Regions from separate parts of the Lysinibacillus sp. GW823-FHT02G10 genome, predicted to be linked through region 1. Evidence: riboswitches for the same ligand, from Rfam matches in the RefSeq annotation. Region 1 holds a riboswitch; the other holds the start of a gene.
What was found. A riboswitch is a leader RNA that binds a small molecule or an ion and turns the genes downstream of it on or off. The one in region 1 is predicted to bind cyclic di-AMP.
Positions count from the first base shown of each region.

Region 2: another riboswitch for cyclic di-AMP. It lies ahead of AC1RFD_RS10155 (TrkH family potassium uptake protein); the one in region 1 lies ahead of AC1RFD_RS21145 (APC family permease).

Region 1 is NZ_JBXAJI010000012.1:14,447-29,814, forward strand. Features, by position in the region: gene AC1RFD_RS21100 (LuxR C-terminal-related transcriptional regulator) at 1-219, shown strand, start outside; gene AC1RFD_RS21105 (winged helix-turn-helix domain-containing protein) at 248-2,761, shown strand; gene AC1RFD_RS21110 (InlB B-repeat-containing protein) at 2,898-5,336, shown strand; gene AC1RFD_RS21115 (leucine-rich repeat protein) at 5,487-8,522, shown strand; gene AC1RFD_RS21120 (hypothetical protein) at 8,621-8,905, shown strand; gene AC1RFD_RS21125 (response regulator transcription factor) at 9,024-9,719, shown strand; gene AC1RFD_RS21130 (HAMP domain-containing sensor histidine kinase) at 9,709-11,004, shown strand; gene AC1RFD_RS21135 (PepSY domain-containing protein) at 11,001-11,672, shown strand; gene AC1RFD_RS21140 (PepSY domain-containing protein) at 11,763-12,287, shown strand; cyclic di-AMP (ydaO/yuaA leader) riboswitch at 12,501-12,650, shown strand; gene AC1RFD_RS21145 (APC family permease) at 12,769-14,592, shown strand; purine riboswitch at 14,757-14,858, shown strand; gene AC1RFD_RS21150 (xanthine phosphoribosyltransferase) at 14,993-15,368, shown strand, end outside.
Region 2 is NZ_JBXAJI010000002.1:41,520-56,887, reverse strand. Features, by position in the region: gene AC1RFD_RS10200 (CsxC family protein) at 1-520, shown strand, start outside; gene AC1RFD_RS10195 (BC_2427 family protein) at 831-2,306, shown strand; gene AC1RFD_RS10190 (CsxC family protein) at 2,432-3,199, shown strand; gene mtaB (tRNA (N(6)-L-threonylcarbamoyladenosine(37)-C(2))-methylthiotransferase MtaB) at 3,416-4,765, opposite strand; gene deoC (deoxyribose-phosphate aldolase) at 5,079-5,750, shown strand; gene AC1RFD_RS10175 (spore coat associated protein CotJA) at 5,886-6,113, shown strand; gene AC1RFD_RS10170 (spore coat protein CotJB) at 6,106-6,369, shown strand; gene AC1RFD_RS10165 (manganese catalase family protein) at 6,394-6,963, shown strand; gene AC1RFD_RS10160 (potassium channel family protein) at 7,015-7,671, opposite strand; gene AC1RFD_RS10155 (TrkH family potassium uptake protein) at 7,697-9,034, opposite strand; cyclic di-AMP (ydaO/yuaA leader) riboswitch at 9,151-9,292, opposite strand; gene rpsU (30S ribosomal protein S21) at 9,545-9,718, shown strand; gene AC1RFD_RS10145 (NfeD family protein) at 10,031-11,359, shown strand; gene floA (flotillin-like protein FloA) at 11,363-12,367, shown strand; gene AC1RFD_RS10135 (YqfB family membrane protein) at 12,393-12,869, shown strand; gene AC1RFD_RS10130 (hypothetical protein) at 12,924-13,184, shown strand; gene AC1RFD_RS10125 (sporulation protein YqfD) at 13,174-14,286, shown strand; gene AC1RFD_RS10120 (PhoH family protein) at 14,289-15,245, shown strand.

The DNA of each region.
Region 1 (15,368 bases):
AATGACAGCACAGAAGATGAGTTTTTCACTAACTTTACTGCAAGAGAAAAAGATGTTCTGCAATTACTCGCAGAAGGTGCTTCTAATAAGGAGATTGCACAACAATTGCAGCTGACAGAGGGAACAATTCGTATATATTTAACAGGAATTTACAGTAAAATAGGTGTGAAATCTCGCACGAAGGCCATTTTATGGGCAAAAGAATGGCTAGGCTTTTAAAGTTGTTAAAGAGAAAGGAGGTCTACATGTGCCAAATATTTTATTAGCCTCAAAAACAACAGTCCCTCAAACGGGCAAGCAAATTATTGAGCGAGAACGATTAAATGCCATTCTACTCCAGTCAACAGCAAAACTTATAGTAGTACAAGCGCCAGCAGGGTATGGTAAAACCACTTTTCTAAGTAGTTGGTTTCAGCAACTTGAGACGGCAGTAGCATGGTATACGGTGGACCAAACAGACAATGATCTAAATCGCTATTGGAAGTATTTAATTCATACTATTGGTCACTCATTACAGCCAGAAGCTGCCTCTCGGATTAATTCTATACTCCATGCACAACCACAGTTACCATTAGAGTTTTTAGTGGACTCTCTCTTATATGAATTATCGCTATCTACTAAAAAGATTCATATTATGATTGATGATTATCATCATATTCATAATATTGCTATCCATCAAGCGATGACTCGACTAATTGATTTCTTACCTGAAAATTGCTTTATTTATTTGACTAGTAGATCAACTATTTCATTACCTATTGCAAAGTGGAGATTAAACCATTGCTTGCTTGAAATTGGTTTAGAGCAACTTCTTTTTACGTATGAAGAGACAAAAGTATTTTATAAAAATTTAAATAAAAAGCTGGATGTAAAGGTATTTCAAAAGGTTTTTGAGATAACAGAGGGCTGGCCAACAGGGTTGCAATTAACTAATTTAGCAGATTTCCATAATGTAGACAAAGAGTTAAAAGAAAGCAATTTATATGTGTTCCAATATTTAATGAGTGAGGTTTTTTCCAAACTAGCACCACCCCTCCAAATTTTTCTTCTTTATACTTCACTTTTGGAACAATTAACCGCTGATACATGTAATGTCCTAACAAACCGTACTGATGCTCAACTTGTCTTATTAGAGCTTGATCAACAAGGATTATTTATTAGTAGAGTAGAAGCAAAAGAGCAGGTTTTTCGATATCACAATTTATTTAGAGAAGCATTGCGCCAAGAATTGAGCAATCGTTTTACTCAGCAGGATATTTTGTATTTATATGAAAAGGCAGCTGTTGCTTTATATAATAATGGAAATTTTTTATCTGCTATAGAGCTTGCTTTAAGCGGCAACGTATTTATGTATGCTGAACAATGGATTCAGGAGCATCTTGTAACATTTCTTTCCTGTGGACATTCAACATCTTATGTAAAATGGATTGATACATTTTTGTCTAATGGCTATGAGGTACACCCAGAGTTGATGGTAATGTATGCATATACACTCGCAGCATTACACAATTTAGAAGATGCTTATCGGACGATCCTAGACCTAGAACAAAAGCATAGGTCTAATCAATGGATGAATAAAAGTGAGTATGCATCTGCTGTCGATGATTTTCTAGGTGTGAAAGCCTATGTCTTTGTCATGAAAAACGGAGATCTTTCTCAAGCTGGGGAATATATTCGACAAAGACTGGAGAGAAATCCAGTTGATTCCAAATGGGACGCAATATTTATACAATATAATCAAACAGAGCCTATGTTGTTTAGAACAAATATCGGATCTCGAGGAAAGTTACTTTCAGATGAACAGGCTATGTCTTATTTTGCTAAGTTTAGAACAGGGAAATTTAAAAACTTAAGTATGACAGGCTATAGCTATGGCGTGCGTGCAGAAAAATTATATGAGTGGAACCAATTTGCTGAGCTATCAATAGAATTAGAGGAAGCTATACGTTCTGGACATCAATTTCAAGATGCAGGATTGTTAGTACCGATGTATATTCTTAAAAGTAAAATAGCCGTGTTAGAAGAGCAATATATAGTTGCTCAAGGCGTTTTAGATCATGCAATTGAAGCTGTCAATGAACGCCATTGGATTGATAGTATAAGAGTAATGAAGGCACTTTTATTTTTACGTGAAGATAATGTTGTCCAAGCAGAACAGGAGTTAGCTAAGGTCAAAGTAGATAAGGATTTTACATTTTATTTGCTAGTAAAAGCACGTTATTTACTCATGGAAGGACATCTACTAGCAGCGCAGCAATTGATTATACAGGTGCAATCACAGGCGCAACAACAAGAACAGCTATCTACTCGTATAGAAGCGACAATTTTATTAGCCATATGTTTGGTTGAGCAAGGACAAGCAGATGAGGCGTTAGAAAAATTACACCAAGCCTTGAAATTAGCCGAACCATATCAATATATCAGAACCTTTATAGATGAGCCTCAAACATATGCTTTATTAAAAAAATATGCCGCTATTCGAAAGCAATCTTCCAAAAAGGAGTGTAGGGAGGTTTCCATGAGCTACGTTGAGCACTTGCTCCAATGTGCTCAAAAATATAAGCAAATTTCACCATTGGCTTCCCTTACAACTCGTGAACAGGAAATATTTACATTATTATCAAAAGGTGCTTCTAATAAAGAAATAGCCGAGCAGCTATTTTTATCGGAAGGTACAGTAAGAGTCTATCTCTCGGGGATTTATAGTAAGTTAGGTGTTAAAAATCGAGCCCAGGCAATATTATTAAACACGCTGGTATAAGGTTATCCGTTATCTTTTTAGGTAGCGGTCTTTTTTTTACATAAAACAATTAACATTCCTCAATAGTGGAAGTATCTTGAATTTTCTAAGATAAAGGGAGGAGAATACTTGATTTTAAGAGGAAGGAGCGAGAGGAATGAAAAGAATCTCGAACATGATGATTGTTCTAATATTGCTCTTTTTCCAATATGGGCAAGTTCCAGCCTCTTATGCGAATGAGCATAATGCTATTGAAGAAGGAGCGGATAGTCATGCTAAAAAGAGCCTTAACAAAAATCTAGTTGGTAATGCAAGATTCCATACAGCGCCAAATGACACGGGTATAACACTTGTAGCCTATGGAGGGGCAGGAGGGCATGTTGATATTCCAGCTGTTATTAACGGACAGCCCGTTACGATAATAGGGGAAGCTTCATTTTTCAATAAGAATGTGACAAGTGTAACTATCCCTGAAAGTGTGACCAAAATAGGGGATAGAGCATTTTTGATGAATCAGATCACGACTGTGACCCTCCCTAATAGATTAGAGAGTATAGGTAATCTAGCGTTTTTTGACAATCGGTTATCGACTGTCTATATTCCTGATAGCGTAAAAACAATAGGAGCAGAATCATTTGCGAATAATCAGCTAACAGCAGTGACAATTCCAGATGGTATAACAAGAATTGAGAACAGTGTATTTTCGAGGAATAAATTAGAAAGTGTAACCATTCCCAGTAGCGTGACAAGTATAGGGAACTACGCGTTTTATCAAAATCACTTAACAACCATTATTCTACCTGATGACTTAAAGAAGATAGGGTTCTATACTTTTTATGGTAATAACCTGAAAGAAGTGACTATTCCTGAAGCAGTTACATATATAGAAGATTGGGCATTTGCCTCTAATCAGTTGCATTGGGTTTACTTTAATAGACCATTAGTGCTGCAGCCTAATACATTTAACTACCAAGGTGACAGGTTTGATGGTTGGTATAGTGATTTGGCATGGGCAAAGCCGTGGGATGGCAATGTCACACAGCCAACAAAAATTTATGCAAAGGGAAATGCGTTAACATATACACTTACATTTGAGCCAAATAGCGATACAGCTATTGATGAACAGCAAATACTGGCTGGAGAAAAAGCACTTGCACCAGCAACTCCGATAAAAGATGGCTCTCAATTTATAGGCTGGTATAAAGATGAAGAATTGACTGTGCCCTGGAACTTTGATACAGATGTGATAACGGGAAATATAACTTTATATGGAAAATGGGCAAAAAAACCATACACTGTTATATTTCATACAGATACAGACACAATAACAGTCGAGGTATTGAATGGAGAGCTATTAGCCAAGCCATCAGATCCAACGAAAGTTGGCTATACATTTGTAGGTTGGTATAAAGACGAAAAGCTGATGATACCGTGGAACTTCGAGATCGATAAAGTGACAGAGAGTATGACGTTATATGGAAAATGGCTAACAAATGAATACATCATTACCTTTTATACAAATGGAGGGACGGTAATTTCTCCTGTGACAGCTAAGTATAATGAGGTAATAGATGAACCACTGTTCCCGACAAAAACAGGTTATAAATTTGTAGGCTGGTATAAGAATGAAGAGCTGACCAAACCATGGAGCTTTGATACTGATAAAGTGGTAGAAGATACAGCGCTTTACGCAAAATGGGAAAGGGAAGCTGTACATTATATTCTAGACTTTGCATCAAATGGTGGAAGTGCTATATCGCCCCAAAGGCTTACTGCTAATACAAACGCAATGCAACCAATCAACCCAATAAAGGTAGGCTATACATTTGCAGGTTGGTATAAAGATGCTCATTTCACAAAAGTCTGGAATTTCCATACAGATATAGTGACAGCTAATACTACTTTATATGCAAAATGGCAATGGCTAGCAAACGATTCGTCAGGTGGTGGAGGAAATTCGTCCCCAACACTAACAGAGCCAGAAAAGACAGAGCCAACCTTATCTGAAAAACCAGAACCTAAACCTGAAGATCAAGCTAAGCCACAACCAACCGAGCCAACACCCCAAACAGAGGCAAACATTACTTTCTCAGATATTCCTCAGGGCCATTGGGCATGGACAATGATTCAGGAGATGGCAAGGCAGGGCATTATTACAGGCTATCAAGACGGCACCTTCAAGCCAAATGCACCAATTCAGCGCCAGCATGTTGCCCTGATGTTAACCAGAGCATTAGAGCTAGAACCTAAAAAAGAGGCGTTTATATTTGAGGATATTCCTGAAAGTCATCTCTATTTTGAGGAAATTAAGCAAGTGCAACAAGCAGGACTGTTTGATGGCATAGATGGAAACTTCCAACCAAAATCTAATATGACACGTTCACAAATGGCAAAAGTATTGGTAGAGGCTTTAAACTTAACAGCCCATAAGAAAGAAACATTTAATGATGTATCTGCTACTCATTGGGCATACAATTATATTGCTATTCTTGCGTCAAACGGTATCACAATAGGTGATCAAGGTAATTTTAGACCTAATGATGCTGTTACACGGGCAGAATTCGCAATCTTTTTATATAGAGCCCTCTCTCAATAAGAATAAATCCCATCACTGGTGTGATAAGACTACCAATGATGGGATTTTTGTATTTACCTAAAAATAATTAACATTCCTCAATAGTGGGAGTAAATAATTACCTTTAAGATGAAGAAGAATTATTTTATTTTTAAAGAAAGGAGAGACTATATGAAAGCAAAAAGTGTTAGATATGGAATATGGTTTACACTATTTATCTTCATGATGTTAGTGAAAATCCCTTTTACTTTTGCTAATGAAGCTGATTATGATGTGGAAGATAGCCCTGATGGATCGATAACTATAAAGACATACACAGGTACTGGCGGAGACATGGCAATTCCTCATCAAATACAAGGGAAAATCGTAACAGGGATAGACGCTTGGGTGTTTACTAATAAAAATCTGACAAGCCTCACGATACCAGAAACAATAACAACAATTGGTGCTTATGCTTTTTATCAAAATCAGTTAACAAGTGTGACACTGCCAAGTAATCTAACGAACATTAGTGATGGTGTATTTTCCTTAAACCAACTAACAAATGTGATACTTCCAAATAATCTAAGTAGTATCGGAAATTATGCATTTTCTGGAAATTTACTAGAAAGCGTAGATATACCTAAAAGTGTTATTAGTATAGGAGATCATGCATTTTCAACGAATGATATTGTCAATGTGAAAATTCCAGAGGGTGTAAAAATAATAGGGTCAAATGCATTTGCAAGGAATGATATTGAAAGTTTAGAGATACCAGAAAGTGTGAAAAGCATTGGAGATGAAGCCTTTTCAAATAATTACCTAAAGGAAATCATTATATATTCTAAAGATGTTGAAATAGGTGATGATGCTTTTATAGGGCATAGTCCTAACCTTGTTATTTATGCTCCAGAGAATTCTTCTGCAAAAGAGTATGCAGATAGGTTGAATATAAACTTTCAAGGTATAAATTCTCCAGATCCTGTCAATGAAGCGGATTATGAGTGGACAAAAAATAGGGATGGGTCAGTAACGATTAGAGATTACATAGGTACTGATATGGCAATAACCATTCCAAGTCAGCTAGATGGCAGGGTAGTAACAGCAATAGGTAGTGGAGCATTTGGTGAAAAAGGTCTTACGCAGGTAATAATACCAGACAGTGTAACAAGCATTGGAGATGTAGCATTTGCAGAAAATCAATTAACGTATGTGAAACTACCAAATAACCTTAAAAAGATAGGTGAAGGTGTATTCTTTACAAATAAACTTACTGCTATAGAAATACCAGATCAAGTTACTCAAATTGGCTCATATGCATTTTTAGATAATGCACTTGCTACAGTTAAGCTGCCAAATCAACTTAAGACAATTGGGGATTTCGCATTTATGGAGAACCAATTAACAAACATTGAGTTACCAGCAACTTTGGAGACTATAGGAGAATGGGCGTTTTCAGATAATCACATAACCTCTTTAGTAATACCTACTAGTGTCGTAAGTATAGGAGCGTATGCATTTGCTACCAATGAACTTTCAAATGTAACGATTCCCTCAAGTATAACAAGTATAGCGGAAAGTGTATTTCTCGATAATCAGCTTACAAGAATAGAGATTCCTAGTAGTGTAACGAATATTGGTAGATGGGCCTTTGGGAAGAATAGACTTAGTAGCATTGAAATTCCTAAAAATGTAATGACTGTAGAGGATAATGCCTTTAATGACAATAATCTTAAACAAGTGAAAATATTATCGGATGCAACGATTCTTTTAGAAGATATTTTTAATGCAAATCCAAGTAATTTAATTATTTATGGTCATGATGCATCGACTGCTCAAGCCTATGCCAATCAAAATAATCACCAGTTCGAGTTACTTACTTATCAAATTATCTATCATGGAAATGGCTCTGAACAAGGAAATCCACCAGTAGATATGAATATGTATCCAAGAAATACTCCAGCAACGATCTTAGATAATATAGGATCTTTAGAAAAAACTGGCTATACATTTGATGGTTGGAACAGCACTAACGTGGGAGATGGTATAGATTATACAGTCAATAGCATTGTTGATATTGAAGAATCCAATCTTGCCTTGTATGCGAAATGGAAAGCAAATTCATATGTTGTCACATTTAATACAAATGGGGGGACAGCAATCAATCCTATTACAGTAAATTATAAGGCACTAGTAAGTAAACCAGTAATTCCTATAAAACCAGGGTATACATTTTTAGGCTGGTATAAGGATGCTCAATTCACCACACCATGGAATTTTACAACGGATATGATAACCCAAAATACAACCTTATATGCAAAATGGGAAAACGTCGTCGCACAGTATACGGTGGATTTCGAAACAAATGGAGGAAGTACAGTAGCATCACAGAAGGTAACAAAAGATACCTTAGCAACAAATCCAGTAAATCCAACAAAGGCAGGCTATACATTTACAGGCTGGTATAAGGATATTGAACTGACGATACCATGGAATTTTTCTAAAGATGTAGTGAAGTCCAATATCACCTTATATGCCCATTGGGTAACAGACGGTTCATCGGGTGGTGGAGGAAGTATATCTCCGAATCCATCCCCAATACCAGGGCCAAACATACCTGAAAAACAAGAACAAAAACCTGAAGAACAAAAACCTGAAGAACAAAAACCTAAACCTGAAGAACCAATTGATCCACAACCAACAGAGCCAGATATCATCTTCTCAGATATTTCTCAAGGACATTGGGCCTGGGCGATGATTCAGGAGATGGCAAAGCAGGGCATTATTACAGGCTATCAAGATGGCACTTTCAAGCCAAATGCACCAATTCAGCGCCAGCATGCTGCCCTGATATTAACAAGAGCATTAGCGCTAGAACCGAAAAAAGATGCGCGAGAATTTAACGATATACCTAAAAGCCATCTCTATTTTGGGGTAATCGATCAGGTGCAACAAGCAGGTTTGTTTGAAGGCATAGATGGGAACTTCCAGCCAACTACGAATTTGACACGCGCTCAAATGGCAAAAGTATTAGTTCTTGCCTTTAATTTAACTTCATCGAATAAAGATACTTTCGAGGATGTGCCAAAAACACACTGGGCACACAACTTTATCGCTATACTTGCAGGAAATGGGATCACAATTGGAGATAATGGCAACTTTAGACCAAATGATCCTGTAACACGTGCGGAGTTTGTAACATTTTTGTATAGAGCTTTGCATCAATAATTAAAAACCTCACCAATGGCTATCCATAAAGCTTTTGGTGAGATTTTTTTGTTCAAATTATTAACATTACTCAATAGTGCGTAAGGATGTAAATTATTATGCTAATAGAAAAGGAAGTGTTTCTATTGAAAATCGTTCGTCTTGCCTTCTTCATATTATTCTTAACTTTAGCTTTTGTATCGATTAAACTTTCAATTAAAACGGATGAAAGGAATTATGATTGGCGTAATAACTCTGATGGTACAGTGACAATTATTCATTATAATGGTCCACATATTGAGTTTCCCTTTCCAAGCCGTTTAAATGGCAAAAAAGTTGCTAAAGTAAGCTCAGGAATTTTTGAGAAAAGGGATATTTACAGCTTTTTACCGAAAGTTTATTAGTTAAAGACGTACCCTGTGTCAAAAAAAGAAATGTATTGTCTTTCTCATCATTTTCTAATTAGACTTTCACCACTTGTATCGTATACGATGAAAAGAAAAGGCGAAGGACGGATTCGACATGACACATCGAATTTTAATTATAGAAGATGAAGAGAATATTGCGAGAGTGCTACAACTGGAGCTTCAATTTGAAGGATATGAGGCAGCAATGGCTCATACAGGAGCAGAAGGCTTACTACAATACCGTGAGCAGCAATGGGATTTAATTTTACTTGATATCATGCTACCTGAGATGAGCGGTATTGATGTGCTAAAGCGTATTCGTGCAACAGAATCCCAAACACCTGTTATCATGCTAACTGCTAAAAGTGAAGTAGAGGATAAGGTAAAGGGCTTGGATTTAGGAGCCAATGATTACGTGACAAAGCCTTTTGAAATTGAGGAGCTACTGGCACGAATTCGCAATGCATTACGGTTTTCGCAGAAGGTAAATCCAAAGCAAGTTGCACTTACATTTGGCCATTTATCGATAAACGAGCAAACAAGGGAAGTTGTGTATTTTGATAAGGAAATTCAGCTGACACCTCGTGAGTATGATTTGTTGTTCTATTTACTAAAGCATCCTAAACAAGTACTGACAAGGGAGCAAATATTAGAGGCTGTGTGGGGCTATGATTATTATGGGGATACAAATGTTGTGGATGTTTATATACGTTATGTACGGCAAAAGCTTGAGGCTGCTAATCCAGCACCTCTTATCCAAACAATTCGAGGTGTTGGATATGTGCTAAAGGAACATAGTTATGAGACTTAAAACAAAAATTCATCTACTAACAACATTGCTTATGCTAGTTATTATAGTGGCAACAAATAGTGGAATTTATTTGTTGTATGAGAAATTTGCCTATGATACGGAATATAACCAGCTCCAGTCACGGGCAAATGATTTAAGCTCTACACTGAGTCAGTTAAATGCACAAACCAACCTACAGCAAGTATTAAGAGCTTATATGCCAACGGATGGTGCTGTTTATATTTATGATGGTGAACGCTTGAAAACAAAGGTTCAAGCTACCCTTGAAATGCAAGAAGTCCCTGCCATTACCTACACTATGCCTGCTATTTGGATCGACGGGACGGTAGTGGACATAACATTACAGCAATCTATGGAAGAAGTAGAACGGACATTAGATTTGTTAAAGGTCATCTTAGTTGTTGTATCTGTTGTTGCAACGATTCCAATTTTCCTAGCGAGCTTGGTACTTGGGCGACTTATTTTATTACCGCTAGAACGTTTAAATGAGACCATGCGCAAAAGTGCATCTACTGGGAAATATGAAAAAATAGATACTACAGAAAAAGGTGGGGACGAGTTAATAAACATTAACCGCACTTTTAATATAATGATGGAGAAGCTTGAACAACATTATCAAAAGCAACAAGAATTTGTATCAAATGCCTCTCACGAGTTAAAAACTCCTATAACTGTCATTGAAAGTTATGCAAAACTACTCCTAAGAAGGGGTTTTGATAATCGTGAGGTTGCTCAGGAATCCTTACAGGCCATTGCCAATGAATCATCTCGTATGCATGAAATGGTGTTGCAATTGCTAGAGCTAGCTAAAAACAAAGAGCAATTGGACGTTCATTTCGAACAACTAGAGCTTGCCCCTTTCTTAAATAAAGTAGCTTCACAAATGGAACAGGCTTATCATCGAACATTTAGAATTGATGCGCAGATACCAAAATTTATTTATAGTGATGAAAAAATATTGAAGCAACTACTTTTTATTTTGCTGGATAATGCTAGGAAATATAGTGAGGATGAAGTACGTATTCAAGCCACTGAAACAACCAACCATGTACGTATTACCATCCAAGATTTTGGTATTGGTATTCCAGTCGAGCATATTCCTCATTTGTTTGAGCGTTTCTATCGTGTAACAGAGGATCGTAATCGTAAAACAGGTGGTTCAGGGCTAGGGCTAGCAATCGCACATGAACTGGCACAACAATTAGGTATAACGATAGATGTGAAAAGTAAGCTAGGGGAAGGCTCAAGCTTTACTTTATGTATACCAAAGGAGGGACAGCAATGAAAAAGTGGATGTTAGTAATTGTTGTTATTATCCTTCTTTGTAGTGGAGTAATTTGGTTTGTTCAACATCGTTATTTTTACGTTCAACCTCTTAGTGAAGCGCAGGCTATTCATCATATTGAGACTATCTACAATGGTCATGTTACACAGGTTGAAAAACAAGGAAATACCTTTGAAATGCTTTTTACGCGTGACGATGTCAAGTATGCAGCTATACTCGATGTTACGACACAACAGGTGACTGATCTAATCCTGAAAGAAGGACATAGTAAATTACTTTTAACAGAAAAGCAGATCAGACAAATGGTTAAAAAGGAATATGGAGATATAGAAAGCGTTATGCTTACAGACTCCATTTACACTGTACGTGTTGAAAATGAGGAAATTCAAAAGGATTTAACGTTTGATGGTTATACTGGCGAACTACTGGCTGAGAAAAAGGTTGAGCCACAAGAACAACCTATCGAAGAGCCTATTATTACTGAGCAACAGGCCATTCAAATAGCTCTTAAGCAATTAAAGGGTGAAGTGGATTCAGTTGATTTTGAAGAAACCTCAGAGGGTGGTTACTATTTAGTTGAGATTGAAACGCAGGAGGACGAAGCTACATTTCAAATTCATGCTATTTCAGGAAAAGTACTGTCTGTAACATGGGATGACGATCATTAAATCATTCTCATGAAATTCTAATGTTTCTCTTATAGTTCTATCATCTTCACTTGGTAAGCTAAGTTTAGATAAAACAAAGGAGAGATGAACATGAAAAAAATGATCATGATTCCAGCACTAGTAATTACACTGGGAGTGGGTGCAGCGATTGGCTCGACGACTTTATTATCAGGAAATGCCCAAGAAAAAAAGGTCTTATCCATGCAGGAAATTGAGAAGAAAGCTCTAGCGGTAGTGGATGGTACAGTTGCCAATATCGAAATTGACCAAAATCAGTTTAGCTCTATTTATGAAGTAGAGGTGTATACAGATACAGAAGAATATGATTTAAAATTTGATGCTTATAGTGGAAAATTACTCAAGCAGAAAAAGGAACGTCTAGATGACGATGATTGGGATGATCATCTTCCTGCTACGACTACTACAACAAAAATAATTACAAAAGAGCAGGCTATCAAGACAGCCCAAACAAAAGCAAAGGGTAAAGTAACAAAAATTAAGCTTGATGATGGTGTATATGAAATTGAACTGAAAGATGGTCAATATGAATACGAAGTAGATGTGGATGCAGTCTCTGGGAACATTATCGACTTTGAACAAGGCTTTGATGACTAATATAATGAGCTGTCTTGAAGGTAGAATATACCTTTAAGGCAGTTTTTATTGTTTATATTGTGGGTATTGACTAGGTATTCAGGAAATTTTCTTTAAGAAGCGATTATTTATATGTTCAAAAAAAGCCTATGCTTTTACTCAAAAAAGAGAAAAATTTTCTTCTTTACTTTTTCAATTAGCAGGCGTAATATGACATCATTATAAAAGTTTCAAATTTCTAAATCGCTGAAGCAACTAAACGCGGGGGAACCAATTTTGATGGATGGCATAGCCATTCTTGGGGTGAATCTCTTCCTTGTGGAGGAGTAGGGCTACTCAGGCCCGAATCCGACAGCTAACCTCGTAAGCGTTAAGAGCAGAAAAGTGGAGCTTGGCAGACGGATGAGCGTCTACAAGTCTTATTTAGTGATGACTTGTAGGCGTTTTTTGATGTAATTTAGAAAGGCGAAACACATTCTATGAAACTAGAAGGTGTTTATCAATGAAATCCTCATTCAAACGTTATGTAATCGGCAAACCATTAAGATCCGATGCGTTAGGGGAACAAAAGCTAAGTAAAACAAAGGCACTGGCCATATTATCATCAGATGCATTGTCATCAGTAGCCTATGGACCAGAACAAATTTTAATTGTCCTAATGACGGTAGGTACAATGGCGTTTTGGTATTCTTTACCTATTGCCGCTGGAGTGGTTATTCTACTCGTGGCACTGATTTTATCCTATCGTCAAGTTATCTTCGCCTATCCACATGGAGGAGGCGCCTATGTCGTATCACGAGAAAATTTAGGCGTGAATGCAGGTCTTGTTGCAGGGGGTTCTTTGCTTGTTGATTATATTTTAACGGTAGCAGTAAGTGTGTCGGCCGGGACAGATGCCATTACATCTGCATTTCCAAGTCTTCATGCTTATAATGTACCCATTGCTATTATATTTGTGATTTTCTTAACGATTTTAAACTTGCGAGGTGTAACAGAGTCAGCCTCTATCTTGGCGTACCCAGTTTATCTATTTGTAGGCGTTATGCTGTTGCTAATCGGGATTGGGCTCTATAATGTGGCAACTGGACAGGTGCCTGCAGAGCTACATCCAAAGATTGGCACACCAGTGGCAGGGATTAGCCTATTTATTTTATTAAAGGCATTTGCTTCAGGAAGCTCAGCGTTAACAGGAGTAGAGGCTATTTCTAACGCCATACCTAATTTTAGAAATCCTGCCCCGAATAATGCTGCTAAAACGCTTTTAGCAATGGGTGCCATTTTAGCCGTTTTATTCATCGGGATTGTTAGTCTAGCTTATTTTTATGGCGTTGCACCAACAGCAGAAGCAACAGTCGTTTCCCAACTAGCAGAAGCTAGTGTTGGTCGAAATTTTCTTTATTATATTGTACAGGGGACAACGGCAATGATTTTAGTACTTGCCGCAAATACAGGATATTCAGCTTTTCCCTTGCTTGCTGTGAATTTATCGAAGGATGGTTTTATCCCAAGAATCTTCCAAATTCGTGGGGATCGTCTTGGCTATTCAAATGGTATTTTAATGCTAGGTATTGCAGCCATTTTTTTAATTATACTTTTTGACGGGGCCACAGAGCATTTAATTCCGCTCTATGCAGTAGGCGTATTTATTCCCTTTACATTAGCGCAAACGGGAATGATGAGAAAATGGTGGCGCGAAAAACCTAAAGGCTGGGTAGCAAGATTTACGATCAATACAATTGGGGCTGCTATCTCTTTCATCGTGGCAATGATGTTTTTTGTGACAAAAATGCCTCAAGTATGGCCAGTGTTTATCTTTTTACCAATTATTATTTTTGTATTCCATCGCATTAAGCAACATTATCAAGCTGTTGGAGAACAGTTAAGATTAAATCATGAGGAACTGGCTACTATTGAGGGGAATGTTTTCATTGTGCCAGTAGCTGGTATAACAAAGGTGGTTGAAAACTCCCTACATTATGCCAAATCACTTAAGGTTGATAAAGTGATAGCCTTTTACGTAGCTTTCGATCAAGCAGATGCAAAAGCTTTTGAAGAGAAGTGGAATGCCTGGCAACCTGATGTACGATTAGTTACCTACTATTCACCATATCGCAGCATTACACAGCCATTAATTAAATTTATTGATAAAGTAGAACATCAATGTACGAAGACAGGTCATAAAGTTACAGTTGTTATCCCTCAATTCTTACCGAAAAAAGGGTGGCATCATATGCTACACAACCAATCGAGTCTTCTCATTCGTACATCACTGTTATTTCACAGAAATGTCGTCATTATGACAGTACCGTTCCATTTATCAAAATAATGCTAGCAAGCTAGAAAATAGTCTGTTATAATCAGTACGTTGATTGAAAACACGAACGTTTACAATTAAAAAGTTCCAGAATACCATTAAATTCCGAAAAATCAAACTTTTTTTGGTGAGAGATAGTAGCCCTTACCGAATAAAGTGATAAATTGGTTATTCTGATAGTTTCATACAAATCCACTCATATAATAGCGAGAATAGGGCTCGCAAGTTTCTACCGATTTACCGTAAATGAATCGACTATGGGTAGCAATGCTTTTAGAGAACTTCAATTTAATGATGTTTTCTATTCATTTCGACGTTTTTGCGCTGAATGCTTTGCTCCACTCGTAGCAGAATGGAATCAAAGTATTCAGCGTTTTTTTATAATTTTTTACGAAAGAAGGATATGAAAGAAATGAAGTTATTACAAGACAAAATTATGCAAGAGGGTAAAGTATTATCTTCATCCGTATTAAAGGTTGATTCATTTTTAAACCATCAAATTGATCCCATGCTAATGAAGGAAATTGGTCATGAATTTGCAAATCGTTTCTCTGATCAAGTGATTACAAAGATTTTAACAATAGAATCTTCAGGTATTGCCCCATCCGTGATGTTAGGCTTAGAAATTGGCGCGCCTGTCGTGTTTGCTCGTAAACGTAAATCATTAACTCTTTCAGATAACCTTTATTCTTCAAAGGTACATTCATTCACAAAAAATGAAACAAATGAGATCTCTGTCTCACGTAATTTCTTAAGCGAAGATGACAATATTTTAATCGTAGATGATT
Region 2 (15,368 bases), on a different contig from region 1:
TAGAGTAACACGAGCTAAATTATTTGTAGCAGGACATATTCGGAAAAATATCGAATATGCTTCATCAGCATGTAATGGGGCCCTTCAGGATAGAATTGCTGATGTTCCGTTTTCAGGTTTTACAGATCTTATATTTCCGCAAACAGCAGGAGGCGCTACACCAATTTTAGGCATTTCTGAGTTTGCCGAAGCGAACTTCCTTAACGAAAGAACACAAATGGATGCTCGATTAGATAAGGCTTTCTTCCAAAATCTCGTTAAATACAATGAACAACCATTTGGTGAATTAGTAGCAGCCAATTTCTTTGAACTTGATTTTTCACCGATTATGGCAGCTCCTGAAGAAGCATTCAGCACATTACGTGAAAAAATTGTATTAGAACTTACTGTAAAAGTATTGCAAGTACAACAAATCCGTTTGGGCGCTGGAAGTAGTGTAGTAACACCTGTTCTACCAGGGCTTACTCCACCAGCAACACCAATTGTTCCTGATATGATTCCGCCTACTGAGCCTTGTTAATTTTTTTATGTAGTGGAGTAAAAATGGTAACAATAATACTGATATAAAATCAAATATGTTGTTGGGCAGTTGAAAGTTCACTTTTACTCGAACTTTTAACTGCTTTTTTTTGGCAAGATAAGGACATGCGCCTTCCAATTGTATCTCATAGTGGGACTGTGACAAAAGTAAAAATATTGCATAATATGGATTGTAATTAGTATTGTAGATTTTCAATTGTCCTAACATAATCGCATCAGAAGAATTAGCTAATGGATTAAAAATTGATTGTTATGCTTTTTTTGTCAAATCATTATTTGGGAGTGAATGAATGGCAACTCCATGGATTAATTTTAGAGAGATGAAAAAAATATCCTCTAAACAAAATAAATACACTGAGTGGAGGTATCAAACTAAAATAGATGACGAATCTCCATTTGAACAGACTTTTAATGGAAATAATAATCTGCTTGATGAAATAGAAGATAAACCAATTACAGAGGAATCAACTTTAACAGACCATATAATCTCTAATGAAGAGCTCCCCGAACCTATGGAGCCGATTATTGAGGAAGAAAACGAACATCACCCAAATTTTGAGAACTTCAGGGAGGATGCTAGCTTAGCAGAGCTATTAGCATCTAATGAAGATCTACCTATATCTAAAGAAACAAATGTTGAGCAAGAAAACGAACATCCTCTAGATATCGATGATAGTCACACAAAAGTGACCTTATTAGAGCAATTAGCGTCCATACCTATAGAAGCGAATGTTAAGGAGAACGAAGAAAATTTCCGACATATGGATGAGAACCATGTAGAGGAATTAACTTTAGACCAGATAGCATGCAATCAAAGTGTACCCAGTCCAACAAAGGTAGAAATTGACCATCTACTAGATAGTGATGAGAACTCCCTTGAAGAACAAAATTCAACAGCCCAATCAGACAATAATCCAAAATCTTTCAATAGAGCTCTGTCAGAGGCTGAAAATAATATGCATTTGGATGATATAGCAGAAAAGGAGAAAAACAATCCTCCAAATCGTAATAAAGAGATTGCAAAGTCTTTACAAGGAGAAGTATGCACCATTATCCAAAAAAGTCCCTTTTCTACTTATGTAGAAATTAACGATTTTCTTCATGCTCCTATTTATGGTGAAAATGTTCAAAATACAATATTTGATTTTCTTGATTTAAATGATAACCTATCTCCCCAACTTCAGACGAAGCTACTCCAAACGATTTCGATTTACCCTGAACAACCAGATTGTCGTTTGGTTAGCTCCAACATTAATCAAATGATTTCTTTAATGAGAACTGATACTAATAAAAAAAATGGTAGTGAGCAGCATCCGTTTAAATCAGTAGTAGTTCCCTTACATAACTCACAAGCAATTAAAAAAGGAGAAATTAACTCCTCTGAGCCTTTTATACATATACGAGTTCCTGTTGTGCTAGGGGAATACAAAATAGAAATATGTATGGAGGAAAAAATTGCTTTTGATAAAGGAATTGAAGAGGTTAAAGAGATCACAAATGAGGTAGTACTATCCGATTGTAGATTTGTACCTATTCATAGATCCCAGTCATTGGGAAATGGAACAAGAACTGTATTAAAGGGGAATTTATTTATAGAAGGCTACATACAGCATAATATTGAGTATAGGGTATCTAATACGCAAAATAAGTCAGCCATTCATCCCAATCGATTGTGTCAAAATATAGTATTAGAATTAATTATCCAAATGTTACAAGTACAAAAAATTAAAGTACTGTTTGACTGGCAAGGTAATGGAGGGTTATAGAAATTTATCCCTTAATTCAAATAAAAAATAAAACTAATATATACGTCCATGTATAGATTTAAATGCTACATATTCTAGCGATAGGAGAGCTCTCTAATACTAAAAAAATGAAATGAGGGAATTTTTTGAGCGATCAATTAGAAAGCCAATTTCAACCTTGTCCTGTAACATCAACTGAACAAATTCCATTAACGAATGAGATTACACCAGTAGTCACTACACCAGTTACAACGCCAACTATCAAAGTTCCAGTTGTATTGGCAGAACCAACACTGCAAATCGTTGTTGAGTCGGATATTACACTTAGCCCTGCTGCTACAGAAATCAAACGAGTGAAAAAGAATGTCTTCCTAAATCAAGTGAAACTTGTACCAGTTAGCTTTGCACGTATTGGTGGCACTGATTTCTTTAGAGTAACAAGAGCTAAATTATTTGTAGCAGGACATATTCGGAAAAATATTGAATATGCTTCATCAGCATGTAATGGGGCACTTCGAGATAGAATTGCTGACGTTCCGTTTTCTGGTTTTACAGATCTTATTTTCCCACAAACACCTGGAGGCGCAACACCAATCTTAGGCATTTCCGAGTTTGCTGAAGCGAACTTCCTTAACGAAAGAACACAAATGGATGCTCGATTAGATAAGGCTTTCTTCCAAAATCTTGTTAAATACAATGAACAACCATTTGGTGAATTAGTAGCTGCCAACTTCTTTGAACTTGATTTTTCACCGATTATGGCGGCTCCTGAAGGGACATTCAGCACATTACGTGAAAAAATTGTCTTAGAACTTACTGTAAAAGTATTGCAAGTGCAACAAATCCGCCTTGGTGCTGGCAGTAGCGTAATAACGCCTGTTCTTTTAGGACTTACACCTCCTCCTAGTCCTTGATAAATGCTAGTTTAGAGGACAGTAGAATATTATAATATATTAAGAAAGCTGGTAGTACAGATGGATATTTTGTTTGTACTACTAATTTTCTTATAGGAGCTGTCAATCTTTAAAAGCATTTATCAATATTATGAAAAATCAAATACAAGTGAATGATTAGCTTCATTAAAAGGAAAAAGGGTTGCCATATAAAATTGGCAACCCTTTTTTCACTATTTATTTCACTGTTTCTAAAACGCGTACAAATTGTCCTTTTGAGTGAGGGTAGCCTGCTTGTGTAATTTTTACTTTTACAAGTTGTCCGATTAGACTTTCTGGACCCTCAAAAACTACTTTTAAGTAATTGTCTGTATAGCCTGTTAGAAGGCCTTCTTCTTCACTGTCATCATGCACAAATTCTTCAGGGATAACTTCTAGCACTTGATCTTCAAAACGAGAAGCATACTCTTTTGCTAGCTGATCGTTTAAAGAGATTAGTCGATGCACACGCTCATTTTTAATGTCTTCATCAATTTGATCTTCCATACGTGCAGCAGGGGTTCCTGTACGAGGAGAGAATGGGAAAACGTGTAGCTCAGAAAATTTATGATCGCGAATAAAGTTATATGTGTCCATAAACTCTTCCTCTGTCTCACCTGGAAAACCAACGATTACATCAGAAGTAACAGCTAAATCAGGTAAAGCCTCATGTAATTTTGTTAAACGTTCACCGAAGAACTCCATTGTATATTTACGACGCATACGTTTTAATACCGTATCAGAACCAGATTGAATAGGGATGTGTAAATGATTCACGACAATCTTTGATTCACGTAGTACTTCAATTACTTCATCTGTTAATTGACTAGCCTCAATAGATGAAATACGAAGACGCTTTAAGCCTGTTACATTGGCCTCTAAATCACGTAGTAATTGAGCAAGATTATAATCTTTTAAATCCTGACCATAGCCACCTGTATGAATACCAGTTAAGACAATTTCAAGATAACCAGCATCTACTAATTGCTGTGCTTGATGTAATACCTCTTGTGGGTCACGAGAACGCATTAAACCACGTGCCCATGGAATAATACAAAATGTACAGAAATTGTTACAGCCTTCTTGGATTTTTAACGAAGCACGTGTACGGTCTGTAAATGCTGGTACATCTAATTCTTCGTATACTCGGTTTTTCATAATATTACGTACAGCATTAATCGGTTGTCGTTCCGCACGATATTGTTCAATATAACCAAGTAATTTCGTACGATCTTGTGTTCCAACAACAATATCAACACCAGGGATTGCCATAATTTCTGCAGGGGATGTTTGTGCATAGCATCCTGTTACACAAATAACTGCATCCGGATTTTGGCGAATTGCTCGACGAATAACCTGACGTGATTTTTTATCTCCAGTATTCGTAACTGTGCATGTATTAATGACGTAAACGTCTGCTTGTTGATCAAATTCTGTTCGATCATAGCCTTCTTCTTTAAACAGCTGCCAAATTGCTTCTGTTTCGTAATGATTTACTTTACAACCTAGAGTATGAAAACTCACGATTTTTGATCGCTCGTTACTCATGATATATATCATCCTTTCAATTCACATTACCTTGTGTTTCCAAACATTTAATAAGTTTTTCGTTGTACATATTTTAGATACGTGATTTATGATAACATAATCCTTATAAAATCAGTACATATAAGATTTTTTTGTGAAATAATTAAGTTATCACTTTCTATATAATCTTTTGAGGACTTCAGATAAACATGACTCGTTCTGGAATGTTTATATTTGGGTGTTCATTATATAGAAAGAAATTAGACGCCATCGCGAAAAAATGATATGATTCGAAGAGGTACGTACATCTTGTTTAATGAAGGAGCGTTTAACAATGGAAAAAAATTTTGCACGTATGATTGATCATACATTATTAAAGGCTGAGGCAACAAAAGAACAAATTGAAAAATTATGTGCTGAAGCTAAACAATTTAACTTTGCTTCTGTTTGTGTAAATCCAACTTGGGTAAAGCGAAGCAGTGAATTATTACAGGGTACAGACGTGTTAGTTTGTACGGTTATCGGCTTCCCACTTGGTGCCAATACACCAGCAGTCAAAGCATTTGAAGCAAAAGACGCCATTGCTAACGGTGCAAAAGAAGTAGATATGGTTATTAATATCGGTGCGTTAAAAGATAAAAACTATGACCTTGTACAAGCAGATATCGCAGCAGTGGTAGAAGCAGCTAAAGATAGCGCACTTGTAAAAGTCATTATTGAATCATGCTTACTAACAGACGAAGAAAAAGTGAAGGCATGTGAGTTAGCTGTAGCAGCGGGTGCTGACTATGTGAAAACATCTACAGGTTTTTCTACTGGTGGAGCAACAGCAGAGGATATCGCGCTTATGCGTAAAACTGTAGGTCCAGAACTTGGTGTAAAAGCATCAGGTGGTGTTCGTAGCTTAGAGGACATGAAAAAAATGGTAGAAGCAGGTGCGACTCGTATTGGGGCTAGCTCTGGTGTAGCTATTATGAATGGTTTAATTGCAGACTCCAACTATTAATATTATCTTTTTATAGAGCCATAAGCTCATGTGTACATTGACATGAGCTTATGGCTTCTTTGTGTTTAATCAGCATAATAATTTTCTATACACATATACTCCACTGATGAATGTAAATACAGAAAGGAGGATGTCATGTTTACACAGTATAAGTCTTGGAGGCCCTATATTAGCCCCTTTGATCCTTGTAAGCCTATAGAAGTTAAGTATTATGCAACACCCCCACAACTATATATGGGTTTTCAACCACCTGGACTTCCACAATTTCCAACCGCCAGAGAAGCGCTAATGGCAGGAACACTATGGCCACAGTTGTTTAGCCCATACCCATTTCCCCTAAAAGGAGGGAGGAAGCATGACTAAAAAGATGCCGCCCGAATTTTATAAGCAATTAGAAGAAATACAAGCAATTGATTTCGTCATTGTTGAATTAAACCTCTATTTAGACACTCATCCACACGATTATGACGCCATTCAGCAATTTAATGAAAATACAGAGAAAAGTATGAAACTTAAAATTGATTTTGAGCAAAAATATGGACCACTCATGAATTTTGGGAGAAGCTATTCGAATTATCCTTTTAACTGGATTGATACACCATGGCCATGGCAAGTCTAAACAAAAGACTAGGAGGAAAAATCTTTGTGGTATTATGAAAAGAAACTCCAGTATCCGGTAAAAGTTAGTACATGTAACCCAATGCTTGCAAAGTTTTTAATTGAACAATATGGAGGAGCGGATGGGGAACTGGCAGCAGCTCTACGCTATATGAATCAGCGCTATACGATTCCTGACAAAGTAGTAGGGTTATTGACCGATATAGCAACAGAGGAATTTTCACATTTAGAAATGATTGCCACGATGATTTATAAGCTAACAAAAGATGCAACACCAGAAATGCTGAAAGAAGCTGGATTGGGTGATCATTATGTAAATCACGATCGGGCTCTATTTTATCAAAACGCCTCGGGGGTACCATTCACAGCAACCTATATTCAAGCAAAGGGTGACCCTATCGCGGATTTGTATGAGGATATAGCAGCCGAAGAAAAGGCACGTGCCACATATCAATGGATTATTGACTTATCAGATGACACGGATTTAAATGATAGCTTGAAGTTTTTACGTGAACGGGAAATTGTTCATTCCCAGCGCTTTAGAGAGGCTGTTGAAATTTTAAAAGATGATAGAGATCAAAAGAAAGTTTTCTAAGACAAAAATGGCAGGCTGTATCAAGGTGAACTTGACACAGCCTTTTTGCGGTTACTGAATATTTGAGAATAAGCTAAGATCTTTTCGATGACCAATCATTACTAATAAATCTTCCTTTTCAATAATTTGCTCAGGAGAAGGGGAGATAATAATTTCACCTTCGCGCACAATCGCAATTACACTGACGTTATATTTTGCGCGCAAGTCTAAATCCCGAAGGTTTTGTCCAGCCATTTTGGAAGGAATCATAATTTCTTCAATGCTGTATTCCTTTGATAATTCGATATAATTCAACATATTTGGGGATAGGAGTTGATTAGCTACACGTTCACCCATATCTCTTTCTGGGTAAATAATCCAATCAGCTCCTACTTTATCTAACACTTGTCCATGTCTTTTACCAAGTGCCTTTGCGATCACTTTTTTGATCCCTAGCTCTTTTAATAAAGAGACGGTTAAAATACTAGATTGCATATCATTACCGATCGCTACGATAACACAATCGAAGTTACCAATACCAATCGATTTTAAGGCTTTTTCTTCTGTTGTATCTGCAACCACAGCGTGAGTCACATAGGGTTCGGCATCCTCTACTCTTTCTTCATTTATATCAATTCCTAATATTTCCTGTCCAGCTTCATGCAATCTGCGAGCGACGCTTGTTCCGAATCTACCTAAGCCAATCACAGCGTATTGTTTAATGGTCATAGCGTTCTGTCTTCCTCTCATTTGGTTATCCAATCATAATATTTCCTTTTGGGTGGCGGAAACTCTCTTTTTTTCTTCGTTTTGCAATGGCAAAAGCAATGGTTAATGGTCCTACTCTTCCTGCGAACATTGTAATAATCAGAAGAAGACGACCAGCAGGTGTTAGCTCTGGAGTTAGGCCCATCGAAAGACCAACAGTACCAAACGCAGAGGTAGCCTCAAATAAGTACATCATAAAGCTATGATGCTGTTCCGTGATACTGAGAATAATCGTCACGACTACAACAATTAATCCTCCACACATTGTAACCGTCAAAGCCTTTAAGATAGTTTCAGTAACAATTCTACGTTTAAAGAGAACGACATCTTCTTTTCCTCGAATTTGTGACCACATAGTAGCTACTAAAACAGCAAAGGTTGTGATTTTAATACCTCCAGCAGTCGACCCAGAGCCTGCCCCAATAAACATGAAAAGAATCATTAAAAATAATGTAGAATGCGTTAAGTCCCCAATAGCCAGTGTATTGGAGCCAGCAGTTCGTGGTGTAACCGCTTGGTAAAGGGAACCTAATACTTTACCCCATTCGGATAATGGTCCAAGAGTTTTTTGGTTGCCATACTCAAACAAAAATATCAAAATGGTTCCGCTAACAGTGAGCAAAAGTGTCGTTACTAAGACTATTTTTGAATGGACAGAAAGCCTTTTAGTTACACGATATTCATACAATTCATTCATCACAATAAAGCCTAATCCACCGATTGTAATAAGAGCACAGATGGTGAAAACAACAAAGGGGTCATCAACATAGGCAGTCATTCCGTTAAAGCCACCCATTAAATCGAAGCCCGCGTTGTTGAAGTTGGATATGGCATGAAAAAATCCAAAATAAAGGGCCTTTCCAATAGGCATATCAAAAGAAAAACGAATCGATAGAATTAGACCACCGATTATTTCAATACATGCTGTAAAGAGTAATATTCTTTTCACTAATCGAACAAGACCAGCAATGGAGATATTATTAAATGCTTCTTTAAGCAGCAGTCTTTCTTTTAATGAAATTTTCTTTCCAAGCAGTAAAAATAATAATGTGGCAAATGTCATAAATCCTAAACCGCCAATTTGGATTAAGAATAAAAGGACCACTTCGCCAAAAATAGAGAAGGTATCACCTGTATCAACTACAATTAAACCTGTGACACAAGTAGCTGATGTAGCAGTGAATAAAGCATCTAAAAAGGGCAAACCCTTCCCATCCTCAGTAGAAAATGGCATTGTTAAAAGAAACGTACCTATGGCAATGATAAGGGCAAAGCCCAATACAAGAACTTTGGGAGGATTTAATGCTCTTTTAAAATTGTTCATTTAATATTTCCTCAATTCTGAATAGTAAACAACTGTTTGTTAGATGGCATAATAAAAAGACCTACGATTAGAGCATGAAAAGGGTAGAAAGCATGCTAATAATGGTGGTCAATAACGACCTCCTTCGCTTTAGCCGACGAAGTTAGCTGACGGGTAGGATGGCGAAAGAGCTTTCTCATCCCTTCTGCTAAAGCAGAATTAACCCCAAAAGATTGGTTCCTCCGTTCTCAAATAGTTGAGATTTGGCCGATATGAAATTGAATGTGATTATTCTACGCCTTTATTCTATTTTTTGTAAACCCCTTAATTGTTAAGAAAATGTAATTATTTTTATTGTGGGCGAATTGTGTGTGAATAATTCGAGCAAAAATAAAACCAAAAATTCACTTGATAATTTCGCATACTTTCTATTGACCATTATTAGACAATACGATATAATTTTTTAGTACACAACAGAAGGTGATTTGCCTAATTGTGTATTGACGTGTGTTCGGAGGGAGGGAAAGAGAGATGTCAAAAACTGTCGTTCGCAAAAACGAATCGCTTGAAGATGCTCTTCGCCGCTTCAAACGTACTGTATCAAAAAGTGGTACAATTCAAGAAGTTAGAAAGCGCGAGTTCTACGAAAAACCTAGCGTAAAACGTAAAAAGAAATCAGAAGCTGCACGTAAACGTAAGTGGTAATTTAATTTCCCATTAAAAATCCCTACGTTCATAACACGCAATTGTATGATTCACTGAGCAGACAAAGTTATACCTGAAATTAATCACATTTTTGATTAATTTCAGGTATTTTACATTGCTCAACTTTACGTACATATGAAAAAGCCGAATGAAATCACTTTGATTCATTCGGCTTTTTTGCACATACTAAGTGTTAGTAATTGGCATTAGATCGAATGATAAATAATTAATAAATTTTTTAAGATTTGTGAAACTTTTCGCATGATTGACCGTATATACAGAGGAGAGGCATGTTAGAAGGGAGGGAAAAAGATGCGAAAACGGAGAATCCTCAGCTATTTACTAGTGATATGGATGACTTTTTTGTTAGCGTTTCCATTAACTTCGGCTTTTGCCAGTAATAAGGTTTATCATGTTCCGATTCATAATGAAGTAGAGCGAGGACTTCATGCATTTTTAGAACGAGCTTTTAAAGAGGCTGAAGAAAACAATGCAGAGGCGATTATCTTAGAAATACATACGCCTGGCGGTTTTGTGAATGCAGCAAGCGATATCGCCATGCTTATGGATGCAACGCAAATAAAAACGATTGCTTATATTAATAAGGATGCGCACTCAGCAGGAGCGTTTTTAGCCTTACATGCGGATGAGATCTACATGGTTCCAAATGGAACAATCGGTGCAGCGGCAGTTATCGATTCAGCAGGTAATGCAGCCGACCTAAAGGCCAATAGCGCTTGGCTTGCTCAAATGAAAGCAGCAGCAGAAACGTCAGGGCGCGACCCTAAGTATGCATTAGCAATGGCAGATACCAACTATGAACTACCAGAATACCGTGCTGGCGGAAAGAATTTGTTAACCCTATCAGCCTCAGAGGCAGCAAAGGTTAAATATTCTGAAGGGACGGTTAACGATTTTCAGGAGCTTTTAGAAGTAACCAACTTGAATGGTAGTGATGTTGTTCCCATTGAACCAACCTTTTCTGAAAAGTTAGCTCGTTTTATTACAAATCCCATCATTGTACCTATTCTATTGTCTATCGCTAGCTTAGGACTTGTGATGGAGCTTTATTCGCCAGGATTTGGTGTTCCAGGTATAATGGGCTTATCAGCACTTGGTTTATTTTTCTTTGGACATATGGTGGCCGGCTTTGCGGGATATGAAACATTATTGTTATTTATTGTTGGCTTAGCCCTTTTAATTGCAGAGTTTTTTGTCCCCGGTGGAATTGTTGGTATTTTAGGCGGTGTCTTAATAGTACTAAGTCTGATACTGGCAGGTGCAAATATGATGCAAATGATAGTAGCAATTCTCATTGCGCTTGTGATAGCGATGATAGGAATGGTGATTCTGATGAAATTTTTCGGAAAAAAACTGCATGTTTTAAACAGGCTTGTGTTAATGGATGCAACTACGACAGAAGAAGGGTATGTATCCAATGTGAATCGCACAGAACTGTTAGGAAAAATTGGGAAAACGCTTACACCACTTCGTCCATCTGGAACAATGGTACTTGGTAGTGAACGCATTGATATTGTATCAGAAGGTGGCTATATCGATGCCAATCAACATGTAGAAATTATTAAAGTTGAAGGCTCACGCATTGTTGTGAGACAAACAGATAAAGAGATGGAGGAATAGAAAATGGGTTTTGATTTAGCTTTGATTGGTCCTATTGCTGGACTAGTTATTTTATTCATTGTGCTTGCGGTATTCTTTACCTTTGTACCCGTTGCATTGTGGATTTCTGCATTAGCAGCAGGTGTACGTGTGAGTATTTTTACATTAATTGGGATGCGATTGCGTCGTGTAATCCCTTCTCGAATTGTTAATCCGTTGATTAAAGCACATAAAGCAGGTTTACCTGTAACGATTAATCAGTTAGAGAGTCACTATTTAGCAGGTGGTAATGTTGACCGTGTAGTGAATGCCTTAATTGCGGCTCACCGTGCCAATATTGAGCTGTCATTTGAACGTTGTGCAGCAATCGATTTAGCTGGGCGTGATGTATTAGAAGCTGTTCAAATGTCTGTTAATCCAAAAGTTATTGAAACACCTTTCATTTCAGGTGTAGCAATGAACGGGATTGAGGTAAAAGCAAAGGCTCGTATTACCGTGCGTGCCAACATCGAGCGTTTAGTCGGTGGTGCTGGTGAAGAAACAGTTATTGCCCGTGTAGGGGAAGGGATCGTTTCTACAATTGGTTCGGCTACTAGTCATACAGAAGTATTAGAAAATCCAGATATGATTTCTCAAACGGTTTTATCTAAAGGTTTGGATTCAGGAACAGCCTTTGAAATCTTATCCATTGATATTGCGGATGTAGATATCGGTAAAAACATCGGGGCTGAATTACAAATTGAACAAGCACAAGCTGATAAAAACATTGCGCAAGCAAAAGCTGAGGAACGTCGTGCAATGGCTGTAGCAAACGAGCAAGAAATGATTGCACGTGTTCAAGAGATGAAGGCAAAAGTAGTAGAAGCAGAAGCGGAAGTACCACAAGCGATGGCTGAAGCCTTACGTTCTGGTAATCTTGGCATTATGGATTATATGAACTATCGCAATATCCAAGCAGATACAGCGATGCGCGACTCTATCTCAAAAGTAAGCAATGATAAACCTGAAAAAAATGAACCCAATGCTTAATAACGGAAAGGAGCGAAACTAACATATGGAACAGTTAATAATCTTCGCCATAATAGCCATAGTCAGCTCTATTTTCGGAAAATCAAAAAATAAAAAGCCTCAGAAGCAGATGCCTCCTTTTAATAAAGACACCGTGGTGGAGCCTCCAGTTACGGAGAAAGCACCACATCGTACTGGGAAAGCACAGAGTTTTGAAGATTTTGCACGAGAATTTATAGGAGATTGGATTCCAGAAAATGAGAAAGTCGAGGAGCCTAAAAAATTTGTTGAACAACAAGTGAAAAGGGAAATACCAAGCTATGTTGCTCCAGCTGTCATTCCAGCAGATATCCCTAGCCGTTCTTCTAATCGAGAAGGTCGAGGACGATTAGCAGCTGGAAAAAAAGAAGTGCAATCAGTTGGCACAAATTCGACTTTACAACTACCTCAATCTAAAAATGATCTTATGCAAGCAATCGTGATGGCTGAAATATTAGGGCCACCGAAATCAAAAAGAAAATAACTAGCATGTCCTCCTTTTTCGATGCATATATTGCCGAAGAAGGAGGCATTTTTTATGAAAAAATTATTTCAATTAACGCCACTACTTGAGTTGTTAGAATACGAATCATTAAAAATTATTGGACCCTACCGTTTTATTCATGCAGATGCGACGACCTGTTCGTTTGTCTATGCAGATTATCATATTACTGTCAATGCGGATTCAGTGACAATCAATGCGCTCAAAGAAGAAATGCTACATCTCACTGTTGACAATCTACAGGAGCTTCATATGAAAATGACAAAGAATATGGGTGTGAGCAAAAATGTGGAATAATCGGCCAATTATTATACGTATAAAGCGCCATGAAAATGTTCATCCTTTTATTCAAGCATTGCACGCTCAACATGTCCCATTAAAGCGTGTTGTCTTTCGTGAGCAGGAAGTTTCCTTTGAAACGACGATGCATTATCTACCAAAAATTCGCCGTGTACGAAGACGTTTTCGCTTAAAAATGGCTGTATTTTATGCAGATGAGCTTCAAGTTTTTCGAGCGCAAATTTGGACTTTATTGGGCTTAGCCTTTATGATTGCTATTCCAATTCTTTGTGCACAAGTCATATGGCGAGTGGACATAGAAGCCGCAACACCAGAACTAGAGCAGCGTTTAGGTAAGACCTTTCATGAAACCTTTCAATTAGAAACCCCTTTATCTCAAAAAAAGTTACCTTCCAATACGGTTATACGACAAAAGCTGTTAGAGCAACACCGAGAGCTATCATGGGTTCATATTGATAAACATGGCGGACGAGTAATTTTGAGACCACAGGAATCACCTAAACAAACAGAGCAAACAACTGATAAATTAGCCTCCCATATAGTAGCAACGAAAAGTGGTGTCATTACACACTTTAATATACAGCATGGCGAGCGAAAAATTTCAGTAAATGATACAGCCTACGAGGGTGACGTCCTCGTAAGTGGTGTATTAGAAAGTGGCACAGATCAAGTTTTTGTAGGGGCGAAGGGAGAGGTTTATGCAGACTATTGGCTTGAATGTTCATTTAAAATTCCAACAAAAATTACCGTGGAAACCTTGCAGCAAAAGCAATGGCGAGTGTTGATAAAGGGTATACATGAGGAAAAGGTGGATTATGTACAAAGAAAAGATTTACCGAATTGGCTATCCCCCTATGTTTCAATTGTAGAGGAGCAACAGACGAAAACGATGCAAGTAGAGTTGGATGAATCGAAAATTGAGTCATTGCTGATTCCTTTATTGCATGAAAAAGTATTACGCTCGTTACCTGCAAAAACAATCATCAAGAAAGAAAACCTTTTACAGGCAAAGTGGGGGAATGGTACAGTTGAAGGGAAAGTTCTATTTTTAGTCAATGAAAACATTGCAAGTCCAATACAAGGCCTACAAGGAGAATGATTATGTCAGAACAGTTAACTGTATTACAGGTGGATAATCCAAATGAAGCGGTTATGCTACTAGGTATTTCCGATGCAAATATGAAATTAGTTGAAGAAGCACTTAATGTTCATATCATTACGCGTGGTGAACAAATTCAACTTGCGGGTGAAGAAAATGCTAAGGAACAGGCAACATTTCTTCTGCATGCTTTATTGAAGGTCATTCGCAAAGGAATTAATATTGATCAACGTGATGTCACAACAGCTATTGAAATGACACAAAAAGGAACAATCGAGTATTTTGCAGAACTATATGATGAAGAAATAGCACGCACAACGAAAGGTAAGTCAATTCGTGCAAAAACAATTGGTCAACGAGAATACATACAAGCAATCCGTCATAAAGACGTTGTTTTCGGTATTGGTCCAGCCGGTACTGGGAAAACGTATTTAGCGGTAGTCATGGCAACACAGGCACTTAAGAACGGTCATGTTAAGAGAATTATTTTAACTCGCCCTGCTGTTGAAGCTGGAGAGTCTCTAGGCTTTCTTCCAGGAGATTTAAAGGAAAAGGTTGATCCATATCTTCGACCTCTCTATGACGCTTTAAACGACATCTACGGCTCAGAACAAACACAGCGGCTAATTGAACGAGGAACGATTGAAATCGCCCCTTTAGCCTATATGCGTGGCCGTACATTAGATGATGCCTTTGTTATTTTAGATGAAGCACAAAATACAACACATCAACAAATGAAAATGTTCCTAACTCGTCTAGGCTTCGGCTCTAAAATGGTCATCACAGGTGATAAAACGCAAATCGACTTACCCAAAAATACAGAATCTGGCTTGATTGTAGCAGAACGTACATTAAAGTATGTTAAATCTATTCATTTCCAAGTACTAGAACAAGGCGATGTCGTACGTCACCCAATCGTAGCCAAAATCATTCAAGCCTACGAAGAACAGCAACTTTAGAATTGCGTAGCAATTCTAAAGTCTGCCCCGAAAGCGAAGCGACAGGGGCAACGAGGTTTAAAGTCTGCCCCGAAAGCGAAGCGACAGGGGCAACGAGGTTTAAAGTCTGCCCCGAAAGCGAAG